3 regions of the Salinicola sp. MIT1003 genome follow, and region 1 is predicted to be linked to each of the others. Evidence: predicted binding sites of a transcription regulator. Region 1 holds the regulator's gene; each other region holds the start of a gene.
What was found. The regulator PhoB, encoded in region 1, activates phosphate uptake and scavenging genes when phosphate is short. The targets are predictions, from matches to a motif close to TGTCATANNNNTGTCANA.
Positions count from the first base shown of each region.

Region 2: pstS (phosphate ABC transporter substrate-binding protein PstS) is a predicted target of PhoB. The motif match lies at 3,013-3,030, and genes of this name have one in related genera.
Region 3: BC443_RS01965 (glycerophosphodiester phosphodiesterase) is a predicted target of PhoB. The motif match lies at 3,919-3,936, and genes of this name have one in related genera.

Region 1 is NZ_MCAP01000007.1:47,016-57,067, forward strand. Features, by position in the region: gene BC443_RS03590 (HU family DNA-binding protein) at 1-96, opposite strand, end outside; gene BC443_RS03595 (FAD-dependent oxidoreductase) at 265-1,467, opposite strand; gene BC443_RS03600 (chorismate lyase) at 1,598-2,155, shown strand; gene ubiA (4-hydroxybenzoate octaprenyltransferase) at 2,293-3,216, shown strand; gene phoB (phosphate regulon transcriptional regulator PhoB) at 3,369-4,058, shown strand; gene phoR (phosphate regulon sensor histidine kinase PhoR) at 4,067-5,419, shown strand; gene BC443_RS03620 (methyl-accepting chemotaxis protein) at 5,540-7,210, shown strand; gene BC443_RS03625 (M23 family metallopeptidase) at 7,226-8,164, shown strand; gene BC443_RS03630 (siderophore-interacting protein) at 8,395-9,444, opposite strand; gene BC443_RS03635 (superoxide dismutase) at 9,632-10,052, opposite strand, start outside.
Region 2 is NZ_MCAP01000020.1:12,946-22,997, forward strand. Features, by position in the region: gene pstA (phosphate ABC transporter permease PstA) at 1-818, opposite strand, end outside; gene pstC (phosphate ABC transporter permease subunit PstC) at 835-1,773, opposite strand; gene pstS (phosphate ABC transporter substrate-binding protein PstS) at 1,880-2,923, opposite strand; gene BC443_RS09635 (Bcr/CflA family multidrug efflux MFS transporter) at 3,243-4,457, opposite strand; gene BC443_RS09640 (STAS domain-containing protein) at 4,709-5,215, opposite strand; gene BC443_RS09645 (response regulator) at 5,208-6,359, opposite strand; gene BC443_RS09650 (VacJ family lipoprotein) at 6,364-7,110, opposite strand; gene BC443_RS09655 (beta-ketoacyl-ACP synthase III) at 7,110-8,240, opposite strand; gene hrpA (ATP-dependent RNA helicase HrpA) at 8,323-10,052, opposite strand, start outside.
Region 3 is NZ_MCAP01000004.1:35,097-45,148, forward strand. Features, by position in the region: gene ppsA (phosphoenolpyruvate synthase) at 1-1,903, shown strand, start outside; gene BC443_RS01965 (glycerophosphodiester phosphodiesterase) at 2,028-3,842, opposite strand; gene BC443_RS01970 (porin family protein) at 4,020-4,619, opposite strand; gene BC443_RS01975 (hypothetical protein) at 4,940-5,308, shown strand; gene acnB (bifunctional aconitate hydratase 2/2-methylisocitrate dehydratase) at 5,469-8,072, opposite strand; gene BC443_RS01985 (tRNA-(ms[2]io[6]A)-hydroxylase) at 8,560-9,222, shown strand; gene BC443_RS01990 (AAA family ATPase) at 9,324-10,052, shown strand, end outside.

The DNA of each region.
Region 1 (10,052 bases):
GATCTCGTCGAGGATGACGTTCAACACCTGACTGGCCTTGTCCTTCGACAGATCCGCACGCTCGGCAATCGCCGCAGCGAGTTCTGGCTTACGCATAGAGCCCTCCTAGTTTGGCAATGGCGTCACCTGAAACGCCTCGCGTTGAGACGAGTTGTTGTTCTCGATGAGGAACAACGCCCTCCGATCGCATAATAGGCCGCTTGATGCGCGGTTTGTCCAGCATCAGGTGACGATTCGTGGCTTATAGATCCGCAGCCACCGGGGCTAGCCTAGCAATGGGGGGGTCGCTCGCGCCAGTTCGACTTTACGACGAACGCAGCGCCCGGTCAGCGCAAAGCCCAGCAGGGCACCGTTGTCGTCCTCGGCCAGCGCAGTGAAATCACCGCCTTCTCCCTCGATCCGCCATCGGCGGGGCGCCTTCCGCGGCGGCAGCGCGACCACCGGCAACAGCGGCGTCTTGACCACGATCGGCCAGCTTCCGTAGCTGACCTCGGTCGGCGTGCCGGTCAGCGTCGCCGCCAGTGCCTTGGCGCTGGCCTGCAGCGGCTGGACGTACATCGCGTTCAGGCCGTTGCCCGGGGCGCCGAGGCCATCGACGCAGGCCACGTCTCCCAGCGCGAAGACGTTCGGGTCGCTGGTGGCGAGCCGGCGATCGGTGAGAATGCCCGCCGAAGACACCGCCAGCCCCGCGGCCTCGGCGAGCGCCGTCCGGGGCGTCAGTCCGGTTGCGATCAGCACCAGATCCGCTTCGAGGCTTTCGCCATCCTCCAGCGCCAGCGTCACGCCTTCGCCGTCGTCATGGAGCGCCGTCACCCGGCGTTCGAAAATGCTGCGGATGCCGGTCTCCTCGAACGCCTCGCCCAGCGCCCGCCCCAGCGGCGGCGGCAGCAGGCGGGCCAGCGGCGTCGCCTCGGGAGAGATCAGCGCCACCCGGTGGCCGCCGGCATGCAGATCGCTGGCGAATTCGCAGCCCACCAGGCCCGCGCCGATGATCGCGATGCGAGCCTGTCGCCCGGGGTGGCGATCCAGCACGCTTCGCAGCCGCCGGTAGTCGTCGAGATCGTTGATCTGGAAGACCCGATCGTGCAGCGCGGGAGACACGTCGAACGGCTGCCGGGGCACCGCGCCGGTGGCCAGTACCAACTGGCCGTAGGGCAGGATTTCGGTGCCGATTCGCAGCTGGCGATTGGCGGTGTCGATGGCGTCCACCGTGGTATGGATGCGAACCCGGACCTGCAGCGATTCGGCCACGCCCACCGCATCGCGTATCGCCAGCCTTTCCGCCGTCTGCCGCTTGGTGAAGGCGCTGGAGAGCAGCGGCTTGGTATAGTCCTCGCCGCTGTCGGCGCTGATCAGGGTGATCGGCCGCTCGGCATCGTGGCTTCGCACCGCCCGGGCCAGGCCCAGGCCGGCCATGCCGGTGCCGATGATCGTCAGTGGCGCAGTGGAATGATCGGATTGACTCATTACGGGGGCTCGTTCGGTCGGTCGTTTCGAGGCCTCATGGTACACTACGCTGCCTTCGAGCCGCGTCACCCTGCGGTTCCCGGCATTTTTCACGGTGCTTACCATGGTGCTGCTCATGGAGTCGTTTCGCGTGCCCCCAGCCTGTCACTGCCATGCCTTGTCACCCGCCGAACGATCCTGGCGCTGGGTCCGCTGGACGCCGGCCGCCGCTCAGCGCCCTCGCATGAGCACCGCCTGGTGGCAGTGGGTGGCCTCCACCGACTCCCTTACCGCACGGCTGATCGCGGCGTCCGCGCGCCCGTTCCGGGTCAAGCTGGTACACCAGGGCGTCGAGCGGCCGCGCCGCGACGAAGCCCAGGCCCTGGGCCTGGCTCCCACCGAGGTGGCCTGGGTGCGCGAGGTGCTGCTGATGAGCGGCGAACGGCCCTGGGTCGCGGCGCGCTCGATCGCGCCGCTGGATCGCATCGGTTACCGCCGCCTGCGAACGCTGGGGGAACGCTCGCTGGGCAGCTGGCTGTTCGCCCAGCACGATCTCCAGCGCGATCCGATCGAGGTAGCGCGGGTCTCGCCCGCTGGCGCTGGCCTCTGGCTGCGCCGCTCGCGCTTTCGCCACGGCACCATCCAGTTGCTGGTCCAGGAGTGCTTCCAGCGGGAAATGGCCGAGGACCTGGGCCTTTCTTCGATCTGAGCGACGATCCACGACCTGAACGGCGGTCCACGACCCGGACGACGATCCGGCCCGATTGCCCATCCAGCCTCGAAGCGAGGCCCCAGTTGCAGTAAAGTCGTTGGCGATTTTCAGGCCTTGCCGTTTCGGAGATTCGTATGTCCAGCGCCAACGATTCAGCCGCCCGACCCCGCGGCGATGGTCCCCCCGCTCTCCCCCGCGGCCTCGCCCGCCTGCCCGACTTCCTGCGCCTGACGCGGCTGGACAAGCCGATCGGTACCTGGCTGCTGATGTGGCCGACGCTGTGGGCGCTGTGGCTGGCCGCCGACGGCCTGCCGGATCGCGCCACGCTAATCATCTTCGTGCTCGGGGTCTACCTGATGCGCGCGGCCGGCTGCGTCGTCAACGACTATGCCGATCGCCATCTCGACGGCCACGTCAAACGCACCCGGGAGCGCCCGCTGGCGACCGGGCGGATCAGCGAGAAGGAGGCCAAGATCCTGTTCGCGGGCCTGGTGGCGCTGTCGTTCGTGCTGGTCTGCCTGACCAATCTCGCCACCGTGCTGCTCTCCTTCGTCGGCGTCGCGCTGGCCGCGATCTATCCTTTCATGAAGCGCTACACCCACCTGCCCCAGGTGGTGCTGGGCATGGCGTTCTCCTGGAGCATTCCGATGGCGTTCATGGCGGTGAGTCGCGAGGTTCCGCTGGACGCCTGGCTGCTGCTGGTCGCCAATGTCGCCTGGACCGTGGCCTACGATACCCAGTACGCGATGGTCGATCGCGACGACGACATCAAGATCGGGATCAAGTCCACCGCCCGGCTGTTCGGCCGGTGGGACAAGCGGATCATCGGTCTGCTGCAGCTGCTGACCCTGGCGCTGCTGGCCTGGGTCGGCACCCGGACCCAACTGGACGGGTTCTTCTGGCTGGGGCTGGCGGCGATGGCAGCCACCTTCGTCTACCAGCAGTGGCTGATCCGCGAACGCGAGCGTGATGCCTGCTTCCGTGCCTTTCTCAACAATTTCTGGTCCGGTCTGCTGCTGTTCGCGGGGCTGGTTCTCGCCCTGTGGCCACTGGTCTGACCAAGACGAGACTGACCCCGCTGGCGCGGTTGTCATATCGTTGTCATATTTTCACGATGTAATCGTCACCGTTCTGTCACGGCCGGAAGGGATCCCGGTGCGCCAATCGCACATGAGGGAAAGCTCCCCGGCGGCTCACCCGAGGCATGCGCATGAGCTCCAAGACCGTACTCATCGTTGACGACGAAGCACCCATTCGCGAAATGATCGCCGTGGCGCTGGAGATGGCCGATTATCACGTGCTGGAGGCGGAAAACGCCCAGACCGGCCACGCCATGGCGCTGGACAAGAAGCCCGATCTGATCCTGCTCGATTGGATGATGCCCGGCACCAGCGGCATCGAGCTGGCCCGACGCCTGAAGCGCGAGGAAGCCACCGCCGAAATGCCGATCATCCTGCTCACCGCCAAGGGCGAGGAGGACAACAAGGTGCAGGGGCTGGAAGCCGGTGCCGACGACTACATCACCAAGCCGTTCTCGCCCCGTGAGCTGGTGGCCAGGCTCAAGGCGGTGCTGCGCCGGGCGACGCCGCCGGGCATCGAGGAAGCCGTCGAGGTCGCCGGCCTGCGTCTCGATCCTTCCAGCCACCGCGTCACCTCCCACGGCGGCGCGCTGGAGATCGGCCCCACCGAATATCGGCTGCTGCAGTTCTTCATGACCCACCAGGAGCGCGCCTACACCCGCAGCCAGCTGCTGGATCAGGTCTGGGGCGGCAACGTGTACGTGGAAGAGCGTACCGTCGATGTCCATATCCGCCGGCTGCGCAAATGCCTGGGCGAGGCGCACCAGCATCTGGTCCAGACCGTGCGCGGCACCGGTTACCGTTTCTCGACCCGGGAGTGAGATAGGACGTGCGCTACTGGATCAACGAACTGTGGCGCCTCGGCTACATGCTGTTCGGGCTCGGCGCGATAGGCTTGTTGCTCGGTGAGCTGGGCGGCGAGCTGTTCGCCGGGCTGGGATGGGGCTTGGCGGCCGGGCTCGGGCTCTATGTCTTCCTGCATCTGTGCCACGTGCGCATGCTCTACGTCTGGCTGCTGAAGAATCCCCGCGAAGCGCCGCCACCCGGCACCGGCGTCTGGGGCGACCTGTTCGACCGGCTCTACAACTATCAGAAGGCCCAGACGCAGCTGCAGCAGCGCCTGCGCGACATCCTGCGCCGTATCCAGGACTCCTGCGAGGCGATGCGCGACAGCGTGGTGATGCTCGATCCCAACGGCGATCTCGAGTGGTGGAACAGTGCCGCCTGCGACATGCTCGGCCTGCAACCCGATCACGATCGCGGCCAGCCGATCACCAACTTCTTGCGCGATCCGCGCTTCATCGCCTATTTCGAGAACGGCGACTACAGCGAGCCCCTGCTGATTCCCTCGCCGATCCAGGCCAACCGCACCCTGCAGTTCCATCTCACCCTGTTCGGCGACAACGAGCGCCTGCTGATGGCCCGCGACGTCAGCCGCCTGCATCAACTGGAGATGATGCGCCGCGACTTCGTGGCCAATGTCTCCCACGAACTGCGCACGCCGCTGACGGTGCTGGCCGGTTATCTCGAGACCTATCTCGACCATGCCGACCAGCTCCCCGAGCGCTGGCAGCGCGGATTCGCGCAGATGCAGGCCCAGACCACCCGGATGCAGAATCTGGTGGAGGATCTGCTGCTGCTGTCTCGTCTGGAGATCGACAGCCCCGACGACGATCGCGACGTGCTCGACGTGGTCGCGCTACTCGAGGAGATCGCCGGCGATGCCCGCGATCTCAGCGCCGGCCGGCATCAGGTGGCGGTGGAGGCCGAGGCGTCGGGACGGCTGCTGGCGAACACCAAGGAGATCCGCAGCGCCATCTCCAATCTCGCGTTCAACGCCGTCCGCTACACGCCCGAGGGCAGTACCATCACCCTGCGCTGGAAGCCCTGGCACGACGGCGCCGCCATCGAAGTCGAGGACAACGGCGACGGCTTCGACCCGATCCATATCCCCCGCCTGACCGAGCGCTTCTATCGCGTCGACAAAGGGCGCAGCGCCGCGACCGGCGGTACGGGTCTGGGGCTGGCGATCGTCAAGCACGTGCTGCTTCGCCATGATGCCAATCTGGAGATCGTCAGCCGCCCCGGTCTCGGCGCCCGTTTCCGCTGCGTGTTTCCGGCCTCGCGCCTGGCGCCAGCCCCCTCCCGACCCGCTCCGGATCTGCCCGAAACGCCGGTCTGACGCGCTCTGCCTGGTTTTTCAGTTTTTTCTCAACCTTCATCGTTCGCGGCCGATAGTGGAGGCAATTCACTATTTGTTTATATGAATTGCGCTCCCACGATCAACAAGGATGGCCCTACGATGACGATGCGACAAAAACTCTGGATCACGGTTGGCCTGATGTGGCTGGGCATGCTGATTCTGGTGGGCTGGATGGCCCTGGAGAAACGCGAGACGCTGATGGCCGAACGCGTGAACAGTCTCAAAAGCTTCGTGGGCAGCGCCCAGACGATGGTCGAGCGATACGTCGAACGCGCCGATAATGGCGAGTTCACCGCAGAAGCGGCCCAGAAATTCGCCCGCAGCAACCTCTCGGCGCTGGATCTCGAAGGCAGCTATGTCTACGCCTTCGACAGCGATATCCACCTGGTCTACCACCCCAAGCGCGAGATCGGCAGCGACATGAGCGGGTTCCGCGACGACAACGGGGTCTACTTCTATCGCGAGCTCAAGGCGCTGGCGGACTCGCCCGACGACGGTACGCTGGAGTACACCTCCACCAATGCCGACGGCGAGGACGTGTCACGCATCAACTACGTGCGCTACGTCCCCGAGTGGGACTGGTATCTCGCCGCCAACGTCTACATCAGCGACATCCAGCACGCCTTCTGGGCCGGCGTTCTCAAGATGAGCCTGATTGCCGGTGTCATCGGCGTGATCATCACGCTGATCATGGGCTGGATCATCCGCAACGTGCTGGACGATATCGGTGGCGACCCGCATCAGGCCCGCGAGGCGATCAAGGGCATGGCAGAGGGCGATCTCACCACCTCGCTGAACGTGAAGCCGGGCGACGAGCGCAGCCTGCTCGCGGCCATCGAAGGCATGCGACGGCATCTGGCCGAATCGATGGGCAACATTCGCCACGCCTCGATGACAATCACTGTCGGCGTGGGTCAGATCCATGACGGCAACCAGGACCTGGCAGCGCGAACCGAGCAACAGGCCGCGTCCATCGGGGAGACGGCTTCCAGCATGGAAGAGCTGACCCAGACCGTACGCCAGAACGCCGACAACGCCCGCCAGGCCAGCAATCTGGCCGGCGAGGCGCGTACTACCGCGACGGAAGGCGGCGAGATGATGGATCAGGTCGTGACCAACATGCAGGGCATCACCGACAGCTCGCGTCAGGTCACCGAGATCATCGGCGTGATCGATTCGATCGCCTTCCAGACCAACATCCTGGCGCTCAACGCCTCCGTCGAGGCGGCGCGAGCCGGCGAGCAGGGCCGCGGCTTCGCCGTGGTCGCCAACGAGGTGCGCACGCTGGCCAGCCGCAGCGCCGATGCCTCCCGCGAGATCCGCGAGCTGATCGATGCCTCCAATCGCAAGATCAACGCCGGTTCCGAGATCGTCGGCCAGGCCGGCGACACCATTCGCCGCGTGGTCACTGCCGTTGCCCGCATGACCGATCTGATCGAGGAGATTTCGGTCGCTTCCGGCGAGCAGTCCAACGGGATCGACCAGGTCAACGAAGCCGTGGTGCAGATGGATCAGGTGACCCAGCAGAACGCCGCGCTGGTACAGCAGGCATCCGCTGCCGCCTCCACGCTCAACGCGCAGGTCGCGACGCTGGAACAGGCGCTGGCCGGGTTCAGGGTCGCGAGCGTCGAATACGACGACCTGATGTCGGGTTACCGTCAGCCGATGGCGTCGACCACGACACCGAAACTGCCACCGACGCCCGCGCCGAGCACGACATCGGCTTCACGCTCGACGCGAGACGATAACGACGACTGGAAGTCCTTCTAACCGGATCTCGGCTGGTTGCCATCATCGTTTCCCCCGCCACCGCATCGGGTTATGGTGGCGGCATCCAGCGATACGGAGTTCGACCAGGTGCCGATCATTCTCTCCCTTTCCTCGTGGCGCCGACTGCTCGGCACCACCATCTTTGCCCTGCTGCTGTCATGCGTTACCGCCAGCGTCCGCGCCGACACCGCTCGTATCGATACCATCCCGATCACCTTTCCCGATAGCGTCCAGCAGGGGTCGATGGTGATCGGTCGCGTGCCGCCGGGCAGCCAGGTGACGACAGCGGGACGAAAGCTTCGCGTCACCGGCTACGGCACCGTGGTGTTCGGCGTGGGTCGCGATGCCAGCGGTGCCGAGCGCGTCGATGTCGTGACCCCGGACGGCCGGGAGCGTCAGGTATCGGTGGCGATCACGCCCCGGGACTGGCCGATCGAGCGCATCGATGGCGTGCCGCCCAAGACCGTCTCGCCGCCACCGGAAATCGCCCAACGCATCCAGCGCGAGCAGGCCGCCGTCAGCGCCCAGCGTACCCGCAACGACGACCGGGTGGGTTTCGCCCAGACCTTCGTCTGGCCGGTCGAGGGCCGTATCAGCGGGCGCTTCGGCAACCAGCGCGTCTACAACGGCACGCCGGGGTCGGCCCACTCGGGGATGGACATCGCCGCCGCCGAGGGCACGCCGGTCAAGGCGCCGGCCAGCGGCGTGATCACCTTCGCCGACGATCTCTACCTGACCGGCGGCACCGTACTGCTCGATCACGGTTACGGCATCAGCTCCAACTTCCTTCATCTCTCGCGAATCGACGTGGAAGTCGGCGACAGCGTCGAACAGGGGGACGTGATCGGCGCGGTAGGGGCGACCGGCCGCGCCACCGGGCCGCATCTGCACTGGGGCATGAACTGGTTCGATACGCGTATCGACCCGCTGCTGGTACTCGATAGGGCTAAATGAGCCCGAGCTTCGTCTGAAAAAGCGGCGAGCGATGGCAAGACCGGGGCGCGTAGCTAAGGCAAAAATTGGCGAAAACGGACCGGGCTGGCGCACCAGTTTACGTGGGTGTAAATGAGCACTTGACTCGCTCTGCTCGCCCTTCGGGTCGTCCTCCGGACGTTCTGAACTGAAGTTCAGTGAGCCGATTTTTAACGCCGTATGGGCGAGCGCAGACATTTTTCAGACGAAGCTCAGCGTTTCCAGTAGCCCGTGACCAGATGTTGCCCCTTCTGCAGCCCGAACTCCTGCTTGAGCCGCTTGCGCAGGCGCTGGCTGACATCCGCCTCGCCGGCGAACCAGACGAACAGATCGTCGCGGGTCGCGGGGATGGCCTCGGCGACCGCCGCGGCAAGCTGCTCGCTGGGCCCAAAGCCGCGACAGCGATAGCGCCACTGCACGTCGCAGTGGTCGGGTACCGGCAGCTCGAGGGCATCGACCGGCGATTCGACCTCCAGCCAGGCCTCGACACGGGCGTGCCCCGGCAGTGTCTCCAGCAGGCGAGAAATCGCCGGAATGGCGGTTTCGTCGCCGGCCAGCAGATAGTGCGAGGCCTCGGCGACGCCGCGTCCGTAAGGCCCGGCCATGCCGCAGAGATCCCCCGGCCTGGCACGCCGCGCAAAATCGCCTCCCGGCCCCGGCGCCTCGTGCAGCAGAAAATCGATCTCGACCTCGCCGCGAGCGACATCCAGGCGACGAATGGTGTAGTAGCGAATCTCGGCGCGCTCCTCTTCCGGCGGCCACTGGGTCCCGCCTTCCGCGGTAGGCCGCGGCCACTGCGGCCGCTCGATGCCGGCCGGCGGAAAGTGCAGGCGCACGTGCCACTCTTCCGGATGATCGAAGCGCGCCAAGTTCTCGCCACTCAGCGTCAGCCGCCGGATACTGGGGCTCAGATCCTCGATCCGTGTCACCCGCATCTCGCGGAAATTGGCGAAGGTCGGAGCCGCGACGACATCGCCGTGCCAGTGGAGCGGCAGTGCGTTCTCTCCCGCGAAGAGCGACACGTAGTGCTCGATGATGCCCCGCAGCGTCTCCAGGCCATCCCGCGCCTCGGCACGGGCTTCCATGTGCAATCCCACGCGGATCGCGGCGAAATGCGCCTCGCCCCCGGGCAGCTCAATCACCGTTAGGATGTCGTCGGCTCGATAGGCGACGTCGTACTCGTCCAGAAACGCTCTCAGGCGCAATTGAAAATTATTTACATCGGTGAGCGTCAAAGTGGCGTCGCAGCGAAGTGCAGTCATGATGTGGGATCGTCTTGCAGCAGTGGGGCGGTGGCGTGCGGAGCTTGGAATCGGCGGGAGGCCTATGTCGTCAGCCTATCAGAAAAGCGCTGGCGGTGGGAATCGATGCAAGATGCCCCCGCTCCGGGATGAAACCGAAGCGGGGGCATCTCGAACTGGCTTATGCCGAGACAGTCAGCGCCAAGGATCAGGCGGTGGCTTCGGCATAGCGACGATTGACTTCGTCCCAGTTGATGACGTCGAAGAACGCGGCGATGTAATCCGGACGCTTGTTCTGATACTTCAGGTAGTAAGCGTGTTCCCAGACATCCAGGCCGAGGATCGGCGTCAGGCCTTCCATCAGCGGGCTGTCCTGGTTCAGGGTATTGATGACCTTGAGCTTCTTATCCGGAGTCACGACCAGCCAGGCCCAGCCACTGCCGAAACGACCGGCTGCAGCTTTCTTGAACTCTTCCTTGAAGGCGTCGTAGCCGCCGAGTTCGCTGCTGATCGCTTCACCGACCTTGCCGGTCGGCTCGCCACCGCCGTCCTTGGACATCACGGTCCAGAACAGCGAGTGGTTGGCGTGACCGCCACCGTTGTTGATGACTGCCTGACGCTTGTCCTGC
Region 2 (10,052 bases), on a different contig from region 1:
ATGTTCAGAATCAGGATGGCAGCGGTCAGGATCAATGCGCCGCCCCAGGCCAGTGCAACCAGATCGGGAATGAAGGCATTGATCGTCATGTTCTGGTAGATGGTCATCGGCAGGTTAGCCATCTCGCTACCCAGGTCGAAGAAATTCCATTGATTGGAATTCAGCGATGTAAACAGCAGCGGTGCCGTCTCGCCACTGATACGGGCAAAGCCCAACAGGATACCGGTCAGGATGCCGGCACGAGCGCCGCTGTAGCAGACACGGACGATGATCCACCAGCGATGGGCGCCCAGCGCAGCGGCGGCTTCCCGCAGCGAATTGGGGATCAGACGCAGCATGTCCTCGGTGGAGCGAATCACTACCGGCACGATGATGACGGTCAATGCCAGCACCCCTGCCCAGGCGGAGAAGTTACCCATCGGCACGACGACCACCGCGTAGATGAACAGGCCGATGATGATCGACGGTGCCGACAGGAGGATATCGTTGATGAAGCGAATCACCTTCGCCATCACCCCCTTGCCGCTGTACTCCGCCAGCCAGGTACCCGCCGCGACGCCGATGACAGTACCGATCAGGGTCGCGGCGCAGGTCATGATGAACGTGCCCCAGATCGCATTGCCCAGGCCGCCGCCGGTCATCCGCGTACGCTCGACGAAGGTCGACGGCGAGATCGCACCGATGCCCTTGGTCACCAGCGTGAAGAGGATCGCGAACAGAAAGACGAACCCGATCACGGTGGCCAGCTGACAGAGCAGCATCACCAGCTGGTTGAGCCGCTTGCGGCGGCGGTAAAGCGGCGTTTGACTGATATTCATGGCTCTCTCCTGCCGCTTACGCGTGGCGACCGGTACTGTTGCGCAGCAGATAGCGCGCGAAAGCCAGTACCGCAAAGGTAATCAGGAACAGAATCAGGCCGAGCGCCAGCAGCGCCGAGCGCTGAGTGCCGTCCGACTCGGAGAACTGGTTGGCGATCAATGCCGCGATCGACGTGCCCTGCCCGGTCAAGGTGGTATTCAGGAACAGGTTGTTGCCGATCACGAACGTCACCGCCATGGTCTCGCCCAGCGCACGCCCCAGACCGAGAACGACACCGCCGACCAGACCGCCTTTCACCGACGGCAGAATCACGCGCCGCGTCACTTCCCAGGTCGTGCAGCCCAGCCCGTAGGCGGACTCGCGCATGACCGCGGGCACGGTGTTGATCACGTCTCGGCTTACCGCCGTGATGAAGGGAATGATCATCACCGCGAGAATGATGCCCGCCGTCGTCAGACCGGTACCGGCGGGAAAGACAGAGGGAAACCAGGTGCGCAGTAACGGTGCCAGCACCTCCATGCCCCACATGCCGTAAATGATCGAAGGGATACCGGCCAGCAGCTCGATCAATGTACTTAGCGGCTGACGCAGGAACCCCGGGCATCGCTCGGTCAGAAAGATAGCGATGCCGAAAGAAACCGGCACGGCAATGACGATCGCGATGAACGACGTCAACAGCGTCCCGTAGATTGCCGGCAGCGCGCCAAAGACCTCGACGTTGGCCGCCCAGCGGTTTTCCGTAAAAAAGTCCAGGCCGTAACGCTGGATCGCCGGCCAACTGGACAACATCAACGACGCGATGATCGCACCAAGCAGCAGCAGCACGGCAAAAGCGAACGCGAACAGCGTGCGCTCGAACCATACATCGATGCGCGCCTTGCGTCGTAGCCGCTTGCGGGCAGCATCGCTGAGATGTCCCAGGCCGCTGGCTTGAATCGCGTTGGAGGTGGCCATCTTCATTCCTCATCGACTTGCCAACATGCCACCAACCGGCGGCATTCGATACAGCGCCGCGACGGAGGCGGTATCCCGCTCACCGTCGCGGCATGTCATGCAGGGATCACTGGTTCCAGACAGCGCCGCCATCCGGACCCTGGATTTCGCTCCAGCTGTCGCGAACCATCTCGGCGACGTTCTCCGGCATCGGCACGTAGTCCAGTTCCTGAGCCATCTCGCTGCCGTTGCTGTAGGCCCAGTCGAAGAATTCCAGTGCCTGACGCGCAGCGTCGGCGTCCTGGACTTCCTTGTGCATCAGGATGAAAGACGCACCGGTGATCGGCCAGCTTTCGTCACCCGGCTGGTTGGTCAGCACCAGATACATGCCCGGCGCGGCCTTCCAGTCGGCGTTGGCGGCAGCAGCCATGAACGACTCCATACTCGGCGCAACGACTTTGCCGGCCTGGTTCTTCAGGTGTACCAGACTCAGGTCGTTCTGGGCCGCGTAAGCGAACTCGACATAACCGATCGCGCCATTGGTGTTGGCGATCTGGCTGGCGACACCAGCGTTCGCCTTGGCGCCGACACCAGCCGGCCACGCGACGGACTTGCCCTCACCCACGGTGTTGGCGAAATCTTCGCTGACCTGGGACAGGTAATGCGTGAACAGGAAGTTGGTGCCCGAGCCTTCCGCACGGTAGACCGGCGTGATCTGAGTATCCGGCAGATCCATGTTCGGGTTCAGCTTGGCGATCGCCTCGTCGTCCCAGCTGGTGATCTTGCCCTGGTAGATGTCGGCCAGCGTCGGGCCATCCAGGTTGAGCGAACCCCCTTCGATACCTTCGACGTGGAATGCCGCGACTACGCCGCCCATGACCATCGGCCACTGCATCAGACCGTTCTTGTCGAGCTCTTCCTTGGTCATCGGTGCATCGCTGGCGCCGAAGGTGACCGTCTTGGCGACGATCTGCTGAATGCCGCCGCCGGAACCGATCGCCTGATAGTTGAGGCCGATGCCGGATTCATCCTGGTAGGCGTCCGCCCACTGCGAATAGACCGGGTACGGGAAGGTTGCGCCAGCGCCGGTAATGGCTTCCTGGGCCTGAACACCAGCGGCACCCAGAACCAGCGATCCGGAAATGAGCGTTGCGAAGACGTGTTTAAGCATAGCGATATCCTGTTTCCACCTTGAATGCGTGAGCGATAACGACGTTGCGAAGGTTGCCAACACTCTCAGCACACACCGTACTTCAGTGTCGTGACAGTTTTATGACACCGATGTAGCAACTATCGCGAAGGTTTCGAGGTCGTGCCCGCCCTTTTACGAAAAAACCATCGAACGATTGCCTGAAGTCTTCAGGATCGTCGATGGTTCTTTGACGGAGCATTACCGTGACAACCTTCGCGCCACCACAGTGGCAAGGTTTGATGACAACAGGATGACAAACGTCAAATCGAGTAACGATCTCGCCGTTTAGGGTAACGGCTCAGGATGTCATCTCGTCAGACACGACACGGCGCTTGAGCGCCCGGCCAGCCAGCACGCGAACGGCGATGTTGCCCAGTAGCGTGGCGCCCAGCATCGTCAGTACCGTCGGCCAGGCGCTGGCCAGTTCGAAGGCCCCCACCAGCGCCCCCGAGACGGCGCCGCAAGTAAACTGCAGACAGCCCTGTAACGCGGTCGCCGTCGCGCTCATGCGCGGGAAATGATCCAGCATCGACGACATCGCGTTGGGACTGATCAGCCCCTGCATGCCCACGAACACCACCATCAGCGGCGCCACGGTGAAGATGGAGTCCAGTCCTGTCGCCACCATGGCGACCAGCAGTAACCCCGCCGTGAGCTGGACCCCCAGCCCCAGGAGCAGGTTCTGCTGCGGCGTGCGCGTCTTCAGCAGCCGGATATTGAGCCGGCTGGACGACGCCATGATCAAAATGTTGGCGCCGAAGACGAAAGGATAGAGCGTGGTCGAAAGCCCGTAGTGCTCCATGTAGAGATAAGGAGAACCCGTGATGAACGCGAACATGCCGGCAAACGACATCGACACCGCACCGATATACCCCATCGCCTCGCGATGCCGAAGCACGCTGACGTAATTGCCGAGGATCTGGCGTGCCGAAGGCGCCTGCGGATCGCGTCCATGGGTCTCGGGAAGATAACGACCCAAAAGCCACAACACGAACGCGGCATAGACGGCGAGAAACAGGAAAATCAGCCACCAGTCCGTCAGGTGCAACAGCGCGCTACCGATGGCGGGTGCCACCAGCGGTGCCATCATCAGGATCATCACCATGGTGGACATCACCTTGGCTGCCTCGCGGCCACTGAACCGGTCGCGCACGATCGCCGCAGAGTTCACCACGCATGCTCCGCCGCCCAGCGCCTGCACGAACCGCCACCCCCACAGCGTCGCCAGCGAGCCCACCTGGGTCAGCGCCAGGCTGGCGATGAAGAAGACGCCCAGACCCAGCATCAACACCGGCTTGCGGCCAAATCGATCCGAGAGCGGCCCACAAATCAGCTGGCCCAGGGCAAAGCCGAGCAGAAAGACGCTGAGAGATAGTTCCGTGTGATGCACGCTGGCACCAATCGAAGCGGCCAGTGACGGCATCGCCGGCAGGTAGGCATCGATCGCCAGCGGCGCCAGTGCGGTATTGGCCGCGACCAAAAACGCCAGACGGCGTGCGCTCAAAGTCGTCACACTCTCTCCTTAATATTCCGGTGCCTCACTCCGATTTTCCTGCCGGAGACAAACTGGAAGGAACCCATGGAAAATCACGCAAAAAACGCCTTGCCAAAGCGGCAAGGCGCGAAGGTTCGAAACCCGATAGTCACAACATAACACTCGAAACAAGATCCTGAAGCGACCGCCGAAGGCTGTCCGGATCCGACTCGTGGCTAGTGCTTCTGCTACCGGCGTGGCAACTCGTCACGCTAGGAGCCCGATCGCGATCAGCCGCGCGATGGCGCGTTTGTGCGCTGTGACTCGAGCAGCTCGACGAACGGTTGAAACTCGTGCCGATTGTGCTCGCTCATGCGCATGAGGATGCGGTGGGCCTCGAGGATTCGCCGCTGGATGTCGTTTTCATCCGCCTCGACATGGGGCAGCTCGTCCAGTTCCGATGGCTCGGTCAGCGGAGCTTCCAGCAGCGTGAAATAACGCGCGAACCCCATCACGTCCAGCATGCGTCGCACGTCCGGATGTTCGGCGATGATCGTGGGTGGATCATCCAGCCGCCCCTGTACGGCCATTGCCACCTTGGCCAGAAAACCCAGCGCGGTCGAATCGACGTTGGTTGCCTCGCGCAGGTCGACCATCACCGCACGCAGCCCCGGCAGTTCCGCCAGGCGCTGGGCCTCGGCATCCAGGGTGGCACACAGCGTCAGCCGCACGTCACCGCACAGCTTGAGCACAAATACGCCCGACTCGAAGGCCGCCTTGATTCGCCCTTCAATCATGGTCGAAACCACTCAGTGTCATCATGCTGAGATCATCCGGCAGAGGATCCCCCAACGCCAACCCTTCCCTCAGATCGTCGACGCTGGTGCAGTGTGTCGTGCGGCGTTCGAGTTCCTTGAGCCGCGCGTCCAGTGACCCCGCCGGCAAACACTCGAGAATGCCGTCGGAGCAGAACCAGAGTCGAAACGACTCCGGCAAAGGACAACCATAGATGGGGTACTCGACATCGGGAAACAACCCCACGGGTGGCCCCTCGCCTCCTAGATAAGCGCTACGCCCCTCGGCCTGGAGGATCGGCATCGGCAACTGGGCGCCGAGCGCATAGTGCAGAAAACGACGCTCGTGGTCCAGTACCCCGGCAAAGACCGTCGCATGCTTGCCGATTCCGGTCTCGAGCAACTCGCGATTGAGCTCGCCCAACCATCGGGACGGAAACGCCTCCGGCAACAATGTGCGCCATTGGGCCAGCCAGCGGTTGCAGAGATACCGCAGAAGCACGGTAACGAACGCCGACGAGGAGCCGTGCCCGGCGACGTCGGCAAAGTAGAAGAAGCTGTAGCGGTCGTCGCAGCGCTGAAAGTCCAGAAAATCGCCCGACAGGTACAACGACGGCGCGAACCAGTAGTCACAGCGCACGCCGAGATGCGTAACGCCCTGGGGCGGCAGCAACTTGCGCTGCACATGGCCTCCCGCACGCTGATCGTCCCTCAGCATGGCGAGATGCTTCTCGAGACGTTCGTTGAGCGCCTCGAGCTCTGCCCGACTCTGGTTATGATCGCGCGACAGCCGATCCAGTTCCAGGGCTCGCTCGACCAGACGCCGCAGAATATCGGCATGCTTCAGCGGCTCGACCAGATAGTCGATCAGGCCTGCATCGAGCGCCTTGTGCAGATCGCCATCGCGACGACTCTCGCTGATCACGATGGTCGGACGCCCGACGGCGAGCTGTTCCCAGCCCTCGTGGGAGACGGCCCGCACATGCGCGACCACCAGATCGCAGTGCGCCGGCAAGGTCGAGACCGAGACGGCCACTCGCACCTCGACGTCGAGGCGAGAAAGCTCCTCGGCCAGCCGCTCGCGATCCGGCCCGGGCAGATCGATCAGCCCGATCACGGGCAACTCGTCCGACAGCGTATTGGACACGGGTCTACTCGGCGAAGTCGTCTTCACTATATTCGAAATCGTCACCGAAACCGCCGCTGGCGAACGGATCCTCCCCCGCCGCGCCGTTGGTGACCTCGAACTGCCGACGCTGGAGATAAGCGTCGCGAATGAAGCTGTAGCGATCCCCCTGAATCAACGCCTCCTGGTCGAGCAGGCTGGCACGCAGATCCACGTAGCGCAGGAAGGTCAGGCCGTAACGCCATTTATCCTCTTCCACATAGGTGACCGGATAGGTGTACATATCGACCGGCAGACCGCTGGTATCGCGAACGGTGCTCGGCCCCAGAATCGGCAGTACCAGGTAGGGGCCGGAATCGACACCCCAGACACCCAGCGTCTGGCCAAAGTCTTCCTCGTTTTCGTCCAGGCCCATTCGCGTGGCCGGGTCGAGAACGCCGCCGACGCCCAGAATGGTATTGACCAGGAAACGGCCGGACGCCACGCCAGCATTGCTCCATTGCCACTGGAGAATACTGTTGAAGACGGTACGGATCTCGCCCAGGTTGGAGAAGAAGTTACCGACACCATCCTGAACCGGATCCGGCGTGACCGTGTCGTAACCCTGGGCGATCGGTTTCAGCGCATAGCGGTCGAGCGTGTCGTTGAACTGATAGACGCCCCGGTTGAAGCCTTCCCAAGGGTCCTGAGGATTGGAATCCTGCCCCGTCGAGGCGCAGCCGCTCAACGCTGCAGCGACACAGACGCCGCCCAGCCAATGGATCGATTTCATTAACACGCATTCCCTTTACGCAGTATCACACTGCCCGCACTGTAGCCCGCACCGAAGGAACACACCACCCCCACGTCGCCCTCCTGCAGATCGTCTCGATGCAGGTGGAAAGCGATGATCGATCCTGCCGAGCTGGTATTGGCGTAGCGGTCGAGAATCACCGGCGCTTCCGTCTCCGAGGCTTCCCGCCCCAGCACTCGCTGCGCGATCAGGTCATTCATATGACGATTGGCCTGATGAAGCCACAGTTTCTTGACCGAATCTCCCGTTAGCGACTGACTCTCTAGATGATCGAGAATCAGCGAGGCGACCATCGGGCAGACCTCCTTGAACACTTTGCGCCCTTCCTGGACGAAAAGCTTGTCCAATGTCTGCGCAGATTCATCGGCGAGACGATTGAGAAACCCGAAATTATTGCGGATGGCATTGGAGAACTGGGTCACCAGACGCGTGCCGAGTACCGTGAAATGCTCGCGATCCTGAGCGAGATGGTCCGCCTCCAGCACGATGGCGGTGCAGGCATCGCCGAAGATGAAGTGACTGTCGCGGTCGCGGAAGTTGAGATGCGCCGAACAGATCTCGGGATTGACCACCAGCACCCGCTCCAGGCTGCCCGCACGAATCGCATTGGTCGCCATATCGATGGCGAACGTCGCGCTGGAGCACGCCACGTTCATGTCGAACGCATAGCCTCCGGCGCCCAGCGCGGCCTGAAGCTCGACCGCTACCGCCGGATAGGGTCGCTGGAGGTTGGAACAGGCGACGATGACCAGATCGAGCTGCTCGGCGCGGATACCGGCCGTGTCCAGCGCCTGGCGCGCGGCAGCCACTCCCATCTCGGCCTGGACCGAAAGCGTGTCGTTGGGCCGCTCGGGAATCCGCGGCCGCATCCGTTCAGGGTCCAGGATACCGCTGGCTTCCATCACGTAGCGGCTCTCGATACCCGACGCCTTGAGGATGAATGCCTCATTCGAGTGTGCCAGCGGCTCGCGTTCGCCGCGGGCAATCGCCTCCGCCTGTCGTGCATTCTCCGAGTCGACCCAGGCATTGAAGCTGACGACCAGTTCGGCGTTATCGATCGAATCCGGCGGCGTGAACAGGCCCGTCGCGGTAATCACGGCTTGCGTCATCGGCTACTACCTCCCGCGGCTCAGGCCGCTTCAGATCATTACGCGCATCCATGTGTAGCAGATGCAATAAGGCGACCGTCGGTCACACGGTCTGCCCGGTCATTTCCTGCCAGCGCCGCGTCAGGCGCTTCTCCGATACGCTTTCCAGCGTGCCCAACTGCTGGGCGAATAGCGAGACTCGCCACTCCTGCAGCCACCAGCCGAACTCGACCAGATCGGCGTCGACGATGCCGTCGCGATGGGTCTGCCGCTTTCGCGCGTCGACCCGCGCCTCCCAGGCCTGTACCTGCTGCATCGACAGCTGGTCCCGGCGCAGGTCCCGAGGTGCCTTCTCAAGCCGGATTTCCGCTGCCTGCATGTAGCGCGGATAATGCTTCAGCCAGGCACCGGCGTCGCGCACGAAGCCGGGATAGACGAGCCGCTGCATCTGGGCCTTGAGATCACTGTAGGTCAGAGCCAGCGCCAGCGTGACATTGCCCTTGAGCGCCTTGGTCACTGCCAGGTGCCCCTGCAACGCCTTGTGCAGGTCTTCCAGCAGCGACTCGGCATACGCGACCAGCTCGCCACGCCAGCTTTCGAGACGGGCATCGAACGCCTCTCGGGACCGCGGCAGCGGATCGGCGGCCACGGTCTGCGCCAGGCAGGCGTCGATCACATCGCGCGCCAGCTGCTCCTGACTGCCGACCTTGGCGAACAGCAGCGCGCACTGCTTGAGCTTCGGCAGCTCCCGCTGGATATAGCGCACCGTATCGGGAAGCCGACGGCGGGCCAGTTGCACCAGTCCGTCGCGATGCGCCGTCGCCGCCCGCTCGGCATGATCGAACCAGGCGACAGTCAGGTCGTCACCGTCAGCCACCAGCGCCGGATAGACTTCCACCTGAATGCCGGCCTGACGAGTCGTGCGAGAATCCGGCAGGGCCGCTTCCGGAAGATCGTCGAGACGTTCGGCGCTTTCCCGTGGCGTTTCCGCCAGCGCCCTGGCACCCGCCGCCGCCGCCTCGCCGAAGCGCTTCTGCAGGGCGTACAGGTCGCGCCCTTCTCCCAGCACCTTGCCGTGGTGATCGACCACGCGAAGATTCATGAGCAGATGCGGATCGAGCTGATCGAGACGCCAGGCAGACGCCTCCAGGCGCGTGCCGGTCTTGATTCGCAGGAACTCTCCCAGCGCCTCCTCGACCGGGCGCTCGTCCGGCGTCAAGGTCGCCAGCGCAGCGTCGACCCAGTCCGGAATCGGCACGACCTGGCGGCGCATCGCCTTGGGCAGCGCCTTGAGCAGCGCGATGCACTTCTCGCGCAGCAGGCCCGGCACCAGCCAGCTCAAGCGACCTTGCGGCAACTGGGCGAGCATCACGGCGGGCACGGTCAGGGTGACACCGTCATCGCTGGCACCCGGGGCGAAGTGATAGCTCAGCGGGTAGCGAACGCCGTTGAACACGAGTTCGTCCGGGTACTGCTCGACGCTGACGTCGTCGGCCTCCCGCGCCATCAACGATGCCTTGTCCAGCTTGAGAATATCCGGCGTGTCCCGCTCGGCCTGCTTGCGCCAGTTCTCGAAGCTGCGCCCACCGGCGACGTCCGCAGGGACCCGCTCGTCATAGAAGGCGAACAGCGTCTCTTCGTCGATCAGGATGTCGCGCTTGCGTGCCCGATCCTCGAGCTCCTCGACCTCGGCGACCATCGCCCGGTTGTGCGCGAAGAACGCGGCCCTGGTCTGATAATCTCCCTCCACCAGCGCGCGCCGCAGAAAGATCTCGCGCGCTTCTTCCGGCGCCACCTTGGCGTAATCCACGCGGCGACCGGTCACGATCGGCA
Region 3 (10,052 bases), on a different contig from region 1:
AGTCTTTGCCTCGCTGTTCAACGACCGCGCCATCTCCTATCGTGTCCACCGCGGCTACGCTCACGAGAACGTGGCGCTTTCCGCCGGTGTGCAGAAAATGGTGCGCTCCGAGACGGCAGCGTCCGGCGTGATGTTCACGCTTGACACCGAATCCGGCTATCGGGATGCGGTTTTCGTCACCGGTGCCTGGGGGCTGGGCGAGACGGTCGTGCAGGGCGCGGTCAACCCTGACGAGTTCTACGTTCACAAGCCGACACTGGCCGCCGGCAGGCCTGCCGTGCTGCGCCGTACGCTGGGTTCCAAGCGGATCAAGATGGTCTACACCGATGACGCCGCGGCGGGGCGGTCGGTCAAGACCGTCGATGTCGCCCATGCGGACCGTCAGCGGTTCTGCCTGAGCGATGAAGACGTGATGGAGCTGGCGCGCCAGGCCGTGACCATCGAACAGCACTATGGTCGGCCGATGGATATCGAATGGGCGCGTGACGGCGACGACGGCAAGCTCTACATCGTCCAGGCCCGGCCGGAAACGGTGGTGTCGAATCTGGAAGGCGGCACGCTGGAGCGGTTCACGCTCAAGAGCAAGAGCCGCGTGCTGGTCGATGGCCGCGCCATCGGTCAGCGCATTGGCCAAGGCAAGGTCAAGCTAGTGGAATCGCCGGAAGACATGCACAAGGTGCAGACCGGCGACGTGCTGGTGACCGACATGACCGATCCCGACTGGGAGCCGATCATGAAGCGGGCCTCCGCCATCGTCACCAATCGCGGTGGTCGAACCTGTCACGCGGCGATCATCGCCCGCGAACTGGGCATCCCGGCGGTAGTCGGCTGCGGCGATGCCACCGAACTGCTGGAAGACGACATCGAGGTGACCGTCTCCTGCGCCGAGGGCGACACCGGCCATGTCTATCAGGGCAAGCTCGAATTCGACTGCCAGACCACCAGCGTCGACGCCATGCCGGAAATTCCGTTCAAGATCATGATGAACGTTGGCAATCCGGACCGGGCCTTCGCCTTCGCGGGGCTGCCCAACGAAGGTATCGGGCTGGCGCGGCTGGAGTTCATCATCAATCGCATGATCGGGGTGCATCCGCGGGCGTTGATGGACTACGACAAGCTCTCGCCTGACCTGCAGCAGACCATCGATCTCCGCACGGCAGGCTATGCCGATCCGGTCAGCTTCTATGTCGACCGGCTCGTCGAGGGGATCTCCACCCTGGCGGCGGCGTTCTATCCCAAGCGCGTGATCGTGCGGCTGTCGGACTTCAAGTCCAACGAATACGAGAATCTGATCGGCGGCAAACTCTACGAGCCGGGCGAAGAGAATCCGATGCTCGGCTTCCGTGGCGCCTCGCGCTACATCTCCGACGATTTCCGCGCCTGTTTCGAGCTGGAGTGCCGGGCCTTGAAGCGCGTTCGCGACGAGATGGGACTGAACAACGTCGAGATCATGGTGCCGTTCGTGCGCACGCCCGCCGAAGGCAAGGCCGTCGTCGATCTGCTCGAAGCCAATGGTCTCAAGCGTGGAGAGAACGCTCTCAAGATCATCATGATGTGCGAGCTGCCGTCCAACGCGCTGCTGGCCGACGAGTTCCTCGAGCACTTCGACGGCTTCTCCATTGGCTCCAACGACCTGACACAGCTGACGCTGGGACTGGATCGCGATTCCGCCATCATCGCGCATCTGTTCGACGAACGGGATCCGGCGGTCAAGAAGCTGCTGTCGATGGCGATCCAGGCCTGCAAGGCGCAGGGCAAGTATGTGGGGATCTGCGGTCAGGGCCCGTCGGATCACCCGGAACTCGCCAAGTGGCTGATGGAGCAGGGGATCGATTCCGTGTCGTTGAATCCGGACGCGGTGCTGGAGACCTGGTTCATGCTGGCGGGCGAAACATTGGGCTGAGCCCGACGGCAGAACCACCGAGCCGGCGCGAGGATATCGTGCCGGCTTTTTCCTGCGCAGACATATCGTTCAGGCCGTTGGCGTTGGCGTTGGCGTTGGTGTCGGTGCCGCGAGCCGCGTTGCCTCAGGTGCGAATCCAGTTGCGCAACTTCACCAGCAGCAGTTCGCCGTCGGACATCTCGCGGCGCGCTTCCAGAATGTCGGTCAACGCGTCAGGGCGGTCGGTAATGATGTTGTCGACGCCCATGTCGATATAGCGCGACATGTCGCCAATACCGTTGACGGTCCATACCGCGACTTCACGGCCCGTGTCGTGGATGGTTCTCAGCAAGCTCGGTGTGGCCTGAGTGTGGCGCAATCCGATGATGTCGGCATCGGTAGTATTGAGCGCGCCAGGCAGCACGAACTGCATAAAGAGCGTGGTGCGGATGTCGTCGTCGATCGTCTTGACCCGTTCGATGACCTCCGGCGACAGCGAGGCAAGGACGGCCCGGTCTGTCATGTCGGCGGCGTTCAACTGCGCGATCACCTTGCGGGTCAGTTCCTCGGCCGTGCCGGGGGCGGGCTTGAGCTCGACGTAGAGCCCGATACGGCCCCGCGCGTTGTCGAGAATCTGCTGAAAGGTCGGGATGCGTTCGCCGACGAAGGCATCGCCGAAGTAGGATCCCACGTCGACCTGCTCGATCTCCGCCAGCGTCATGTCGCTGATCCGGCGGTCGACGCCGGTCAGGCGGCTCAGATTATCGTCGTGGGACACGACGATCCGGCCGTCACCGCTCAGACGCACGTCCAGCTCCAGATAGTCGGCACCGTCGGCAATAGCCTGGTTCATCGATGCCAGCGTATTCTCCGGCGCTACCAGCGAACTGCCGCGGTGGGCGGTGATGGTGACATGGTCGTTGATCTCGAAGCCGTGCAGTATCCAGCCCGCCTGGCCGAGCGCAAAGATCAGCAGCAGGATCTCTGCGCCCCAGGCGATGACACCGGAACGGTGGGGCGTCGCGGCGGGGCGAAACACGGTGGCGCGTCCCACGGCGCGGTGATAGAGCGTGATCACCAGCATGCTGTTGGCCGCGATACCCAGGAACGTGAGCGCGATGGTGGCGACGATATACAGCGCCAGATAGGTCAGCATGGCAGGTACCAGCACGCTGTTGCGTTCCGGTAGATGGCCGAGCAGTACGCCGCCCAGAGCATTGAAGCTCAAGGAGAAAACGATCGGTATGGCTGCCACGAGCAGCGCGATGCCGACCACCAGCAGTGCCATGGGGAGACGTCGCCCCTGGGTCAATTCGCGGCTGCGCTTCAGTGCGGCAACGGGCTTGAGGTCGTCGAGCATCATCGCCGGCAGCGCCAGGAACCAGCGAAAATAGAGAGCGGCGCTCAGCAGGACGAGGATCAGGAAGATGGGTGTGGCGACGGCCAGGAACTCCCACAGGACCGGCGGTTTGAGATGAATCAGGATGTAGGGTTCGATATCGCCGAGCATGGCATCGTAGAGATGAGCCAGACCTACGGCAAACGGCGCGGCCAGCAGCAGATGGCTGCCTACCTGAAGAAAGGTGAGCGTCACCAGCGCCGGGAATCGGCGCAGCAAGTGCCATAGCGAGCCCATGGCCGCCCGATAGCGGTTGCCGGCCGGGTTCGAGACGACGAGCATCATCCCGGCCTGTTGAAGGAAGATCACCAGAAAGCTGAGCCCAGTCGCCGTGAGCAGCCAGAGTAATCCCCAGGGCGAAAGCGCAACGTCCATGATCTGACCGTTGCTGAGCACCGGGCGGCCGATGCGGTGAAGCAGGCCGGAGAGGGTGTTGGCCGACAACGGCACCCAGACGGCCGATGCCAGCAGCGTGAAGAAGAGATGGAAAGCGACCAGCGAACGTAGATGGGCGCGAATCTGTCGGGCGATGTCCTGAATCAGTGATCGAGGGGCTAGCATGGCTTGGAGGCGGCGTTCCTTCCTGAATCGAGTGAGCGCGGCGGAATGACCGCAAGGATGAATGGATTGTCAGTGTTGTCGTCAAACCGTCATCCGCGCAAGTCCAGGCTTGTCTGGCATCGAACGAAAAAGCCGCCCTTGGCGGGCGGCTTGAGACGGTTCCGGGACAAGCACTGCCTAGAACTGCCAGCCTACCGAGGCGGTGAACGAATCCACTTCGTAATCGCTGTCAAAGTCGTAGCGTTCGTATTCCGCACGCAACAGCAGCGGATGGAAGTTGAGCTGAGCGCCGGCGCCGTAAACGGGATCGATGCCGTCGTTGTCGTCCAGATCGATCGAGGCGTTACCAAGATGACCATCGACATCGGTTTCCCACTTCGCCATGCCCGCCTTGGCGAAAAGCTCGAACCAGTCGGTAATCGGCAATTTCCCGACCAGGCTGAGGCCATAGGCCTTGCTCTCGAGGTCCGTGTTCGATACACCATTTCCCTTCAGCTCGACCTTGCCGAGATCGGCGTAAAAGGCCTCGGTGGCGAAATAACGGCTGTATTCGTAGCCGACGAACGCCTTGTAGACGTTGTCGTCGTCATCGACATCGAAATCGTCGCTGCCGGATTCGATGAAGTCGCCGACATCGCTGTCGTCGTTCTTCAGCGAGCTGAAACCGGTCCCCACGCCAAGATAGAGGCCGTCGGCGTTGGCGGCCTGGGCCGGCGGGGCCAGGGCAATCAACGATACGGAAGCCAGGGGGAGAGCGAACAAAGCCTTGAATTTCACGTTGTAACTCCTTGTGGAAACTGTCGCGGTCCGTGTGTCTATAGCGATATCAAGCCTTTAGCATGAATGGTCTGCTCGGCCAATCATGAGAAGGTATGCAAATCACGATTTGACCAGACCGTGGCGCATATTGTCAGAACAGCGATGAGACGCATAGCCTTACGTACTCCCCGTGATGACAGGAATGGCCCGGGCAGACATCGAAATCGGAATGACAGCCGCTGGAGAGCAGGATAATCATCACGCCTTGCTTGTGCTTGCCAGAAGCTTTCCCATGGCCGACAGTCACTTGTATCAAGTTTCCCATCAGGTCGAATGCCATGTTCTCTACTATCAAACGATGGTTGCCAGCTGTCCGGGCGCATAGCAGGAAGCGCATCATCATCTGTGGCAGCGACAGCGCTCACTATGGGCTGTTGCAACGACTTCGCTCGCATTGCGATGTCCTCGCGCTCGTCACCACCGAGCCCTGGCAGCACAATATTCGTCTCGATGACGTGCCGCTTCGCTATCCCAGCGAAGTGCCATCTCTCTACCGTCGTCTATCCATCGACTGCCTGGTCATTGCCACGGAAGACGATCGCCTGGAAATAGAGCGTGCCACTGCCGACGATGCGCATTGGCAGCCACAATGGCGTATCGGCGAGTCGCTACTGGAAGAACTCGATGCCGGAGACAGGCGGCGTTAGTTCCCGGCTCGCGGTCTGCTCGGTACCTGCAAGACGAAACCGGGCGTCTGGTGAGGTGACGAGATGAGGAGATGACGGGAGGAAGAGACAAAAAAACGCCCCGCATGGCGGGGCGTTTCGGTGACCTCTTCTTGAAGCTGCGAGCATCGGAAGAGACGTGTCAGGCTTCCTGGGCGACCGGAATGACAGTAGCGGCCGCTTTCTGGAAATCCTCTATCTCATGGAAGTTCAAGTAGCGATAGATTTCTCCCGCCATGGCATTGAACTCGCCCATGGTAGCCTTGTACTCATCGACCGTTGGCAGGCGGCCTTCGACGGCAGCGATCGCCGCGAGTTCTGCCGATGCCAGATAGACATCAGCGCCGTCGCCCAGACGGTTGGGGAAGTTACGGGTAGAGGTGGATACGACGGTGGATTTCGGCGCCACGCGTGCCTGGTTACCCATGCACAGCGAACAGCCCGGCATTTCCATGCGCGCGCCAGCCTTGCCGTAAATACCGTAGTAACCTTCCTCGGTCAGTTGATGTTGGTCCATCTTGGTCGGCGGCGCAAGCCATAGTCGTGTCTTCAGGCTACCGGCGGGCTGCTTTTCGAGCAGTTTGCCGGCGGCACGGAAGTGACCGATGTTGGTCATGCACGAACCGATGAACACTTCATCGATCTGCGTGCCGGCCACTTCGGAAAGCAGTCGCGCGTCGTCCGGGTCGTTGGGCGCGCACAGCACCGGCTGGTCGATCTCGGCCAGGTCGATCTCGATGACCGCGGCGTATTCAGCGTCGGCATCGGCACGCATCAGGCTCGGGTCGGCCAGCCAGGCTTCCATCGCCTCGATGCGGCGCTCCAGCGTGCGGCGATCGCCGTAGCCTGCGCTGATCATCCACTTCAGCAGCGTGACGTTGGAGTTCAGGTACTCGGTAACGCTCTCTTCACCCAGCGTAATGGTACAGCCCGCTGCGCTACGCTCGGCGGACGCGTCGGAAAGCTCGAACGCCTGCTCGGCGGTGAGATCTTCCAGACCTTCGATTTCCAGAATACGGCCGGAGAAGATGTTCTTCTTGCCGGACTTGGCCACGGTCAGATGGCCCTGCTGGATGGCGTAGTAGGGAATCGCATGGACCAGGTCACGCAGGGTGATGCCCGGCTGGCGCTCGCCCTTGAAGCGCACCAGTACCGATTCCGGCATGTCCAGCGGCATCACGCCCGTTGCGGCGGCAAAAGCGACCAGGCCCGAGCCCGCCGGGAAGGAGATGCCCATCGGGAAGCGGGTGTGGGAGTCGCCGCCGGTGCCGACCGTGTCCGGCAGCAACATGCGGTTGAGCCAGGAGTGAATGATGCCGTCGCCGGGACGCAGCGAGACGCCGCCACGGTTCATGATGAAGTCGGGCAGGGTGTGATGCGTCTCGACGTCCACCGGCTTCGGGTAGGCCGCCGTGTGACAGAAGGACTGCATGACCAGATCGGCCTGGAAGCCGAGGCAGGCCAAGTCCTTCAGCTCGTCCCGCGTCATCGGGCCGGTGGTATCCTGGGAGCCGACGGTGGTCATCTTCGGCTCGCAGTACATGCCCGGACGCACGCCGTCCATGCCGCAGGCCTTGCCGACCATCTTCTGTGCCAGGGTGAAGCCCTTGCCGGTGTCGACCGGCTGCTCCGGCTTGCGGAAGATGTCGGAGCCCGGCAGCCCGAGTTCGTTGCGGGCCTTCTCGGTCAGGCCGCGACCGATGATCAGCGGAATACGACCGCCGGCACGGACTTCGTCGAGGATGACCTGGGTCTTGAGCTGGAAAGTGGAGACGACTTCGTCGCTGTCGTGCCGGGTCACCTTGCCTTCGTAGGGATAGACATCGATGACATCGCCCATTTCGAGCTTGTCGACGTCCATTTCGATCGGCAGGGCGCCTGCGTCTTCCATGGTGTTGAAGAAGATGGGCGCGATCTTGCCGCCGAAGCAGAAACCGCCGGCGCGCTTGTTGGGCACGTGGGGAATGTCGTCGCCGAAGAACCACAGCACGGAGTTGGTGGCGGATTTGCGCGAGGAGCCGGTGCCGACCACGTCACCGACGTAGGCGACCGGGAAGCCTTTGGCCTTGACCGCTTCGATCTGTGACATCGGCCCTTTGGTGCCGGCGACTTCCGGCTCGATGCCGTCGCGCGGGTTCTTGAGCATGGCGTTGGCATGCAGCGGAATGTCCGGGCGTGACCAGGCATCCGGGGCAGGAGAGAGATCGTCGGTATTGGTCTCGCCCGGCACCTTGAACACAGCGATGCTGATTTTCTCGGGCAGGGCCGGCTTGGCGAGGAACCATTCGGCTTCGGCCCAGGATTCGAGCACGCCTTGAGCAATGGCGTTGCCGTTCTTGGCACGTTCGGCGACATCGTGGAAGGCGTCGAACATCAGCAGCGTGTGCTTCAGCTGTTCGCCGGCTTCCTGAGCGAGTTCACTGTCGTCGAGCAGTTCGACCAGCGTGGCAATGTTGTATCCGCCCTGCATGGTGCCGAGAAGCTTGACCGCATGGATCTTGTCGATCAGTGGCGAGGTCGCTTCACCCTTGGCGATAGCGGTGAGGAAGCCTGCCTTGACGTAAGCGGCTTCATCGACGCCCGGTGGTACGCGATCGGTGATCAGTTCGAGGAGAAATGCCTCTTCACCAGCGGGCGGCTGCTTCAGCAGCTCGACCAGTTGGGCGGTCATTTCGGCGTTCAACGGCTTCGGCGGCACGCCTTCGGCGGCGCGCTCCTCGACATGTTGGCGGTAAGCTTCAAGCACGGTGGAGAGCCTCATCTAGTGTTAGAGCCCGCATGAGCGATGTGTTTCGTAGCCGCGACTTTGTAACCGTTATATGGGTACGTTTCGGTCGGCAACAGATCGGCTGCGGTGGGCGCAGCGAAGTCTACGTGAAACTGTCGACAATGTTAAGGAGCCGTCATCGTTCGGGCGGAACAGGGGCAGGCGGAGAAAACCGCGAAGAAAGTCAATGTCACCATGGTCGAGCAGATGGGTGTCGAAGTCTGGTTGGCCAGGCGCTACCATGGAGCGAAATTTCATCGAATCCACTTTGATTCAACGCACCGGAACCTGAGTGTTTCATCAGGCTCCAATCAACGATCTGGTGACGGATATCGCTCGCCGCGGTTCTGTCCCGTTTTTCGGCGAATCGCGCCGTATCCGACACGCGGTTCGAATCGTCGTTACCCGTGTGCGCCGCTTTTATTCATGTACTCGGCATTGCCTGTCGAGTGCTCGACGAACGTCAATGACTACCGAACGAATGACTGCCCATACCGATTGCATTACCGATGACCTGCTGTCTGCCGAGCTGCTCGACTTTCTGCCATGTGAAACCCCGAGGCGCTGGATAGAGGCGGCGCTGGAAAATCCCGCACTGTTGCTGATCGACCACGCACAGTGCGAAAAGAAGGCGGCGTCGACGGCCATGAGCCTGATGTTTCGCTACGTGGATCGCCCCGAACTCCTGACCAAGATGTCCCAGCTCGCCCGCGAGGAGCTTCTGCACTTCGAGCAGGTGGTCGGGCTGATGCAGGAACGGGGCGTCGACTATTCCCACATTCAGGCGTCGCGCTATGCCGAGGGCCTGCGCGAGCACGTGGCGCGCGAGGAGCCGCACCGGCTGATCGACATCCTGATCGTCGGGGCCTTCATCGAAGCGCGTTCCTGCGAGCGTTTCGCCAGGTTGATTCCTCACCTCGATGAGTCGCTTGCCAAGTTCTATCGCTCGTTGGTGCGGTCGGAAGGGCGCCATTTCGAGGATTACCTGGGGCTTGCCGAGCGCTATGCGGGAAAGGAAGTGGTCGCTGAACGGGTGGCCCGCTTTGCCATTCACGAACAGGCCCTGATCGAAGGCGAAGACGCCATGTTTCGCTTTCACAGCGGCGTGCCGGCAGCCCGTGCCTCCTGATCACCGCTTTGGAACCATGGCTCTCGAGCCATGGCACGACGACGGCTGTCTCGTTCGTGGCCACCGGGCGGCTGTACCTCTCACCGGATGAATGGAAAGCAATGAACCCAGGTCCAGCTACAACAACAATTTCGCTCTTCGGACACTTCGGTTATCAGCAGGGCGAGCGGGCTCTGACGCAGTTCAGCTATGACAAGGTGAAGGCGCTGCTGGTCTACCTCCTGATGCAGGAAACACCGGTCAGTCGTGCCGCTCTGGCTGAGATGCTGTGGCCGGATCAGGGCGTCAAGTCCGGCCGAACCAACCTTCGCCACGCCTTGCACTGTCTGCGTCACAGCCTCGGTGATCTTGCCGAGGTATCCCTGTCCGTCACCCGGCAGACGATCGCCTTCGATCTGCCGGCTTCCGTCGTCTGGGATCTCCGCGCGGCGGACGAGCTGCTTCAGCAGCCGCCCACCGTGGCGACTCTGGAGCAGTTGCTCGACCATTATCGGGGCGATCTGCTGGCGGAGCTTCATCTGGGGCAGTGTGTCGCTTTCCAGCAGTGGCTGGTGCGTACGCGAGGCGAGTGGCGCCAGCGGCTGATCGAATACGCGGAGCGGGTTCTGGAGGCTGCCTCGGCGCTACCGGAGGCGTTGCTACGGACCCTGATTCATCGTATTCCCGACTACTGCCCCTTTCATGAGCGTCTCGTACGACAGCTCGCCGAGCATGGACAGTTTGCTGCTGCTCGGGAACAGTTCAACGCCTTCCTGCAGCACCTGGCGCTTTCGGGACAGCAGCCGGAGCCCGGCTTTTTGCAGTTGGCGCGATTCTGGTCGGAAGTGCCA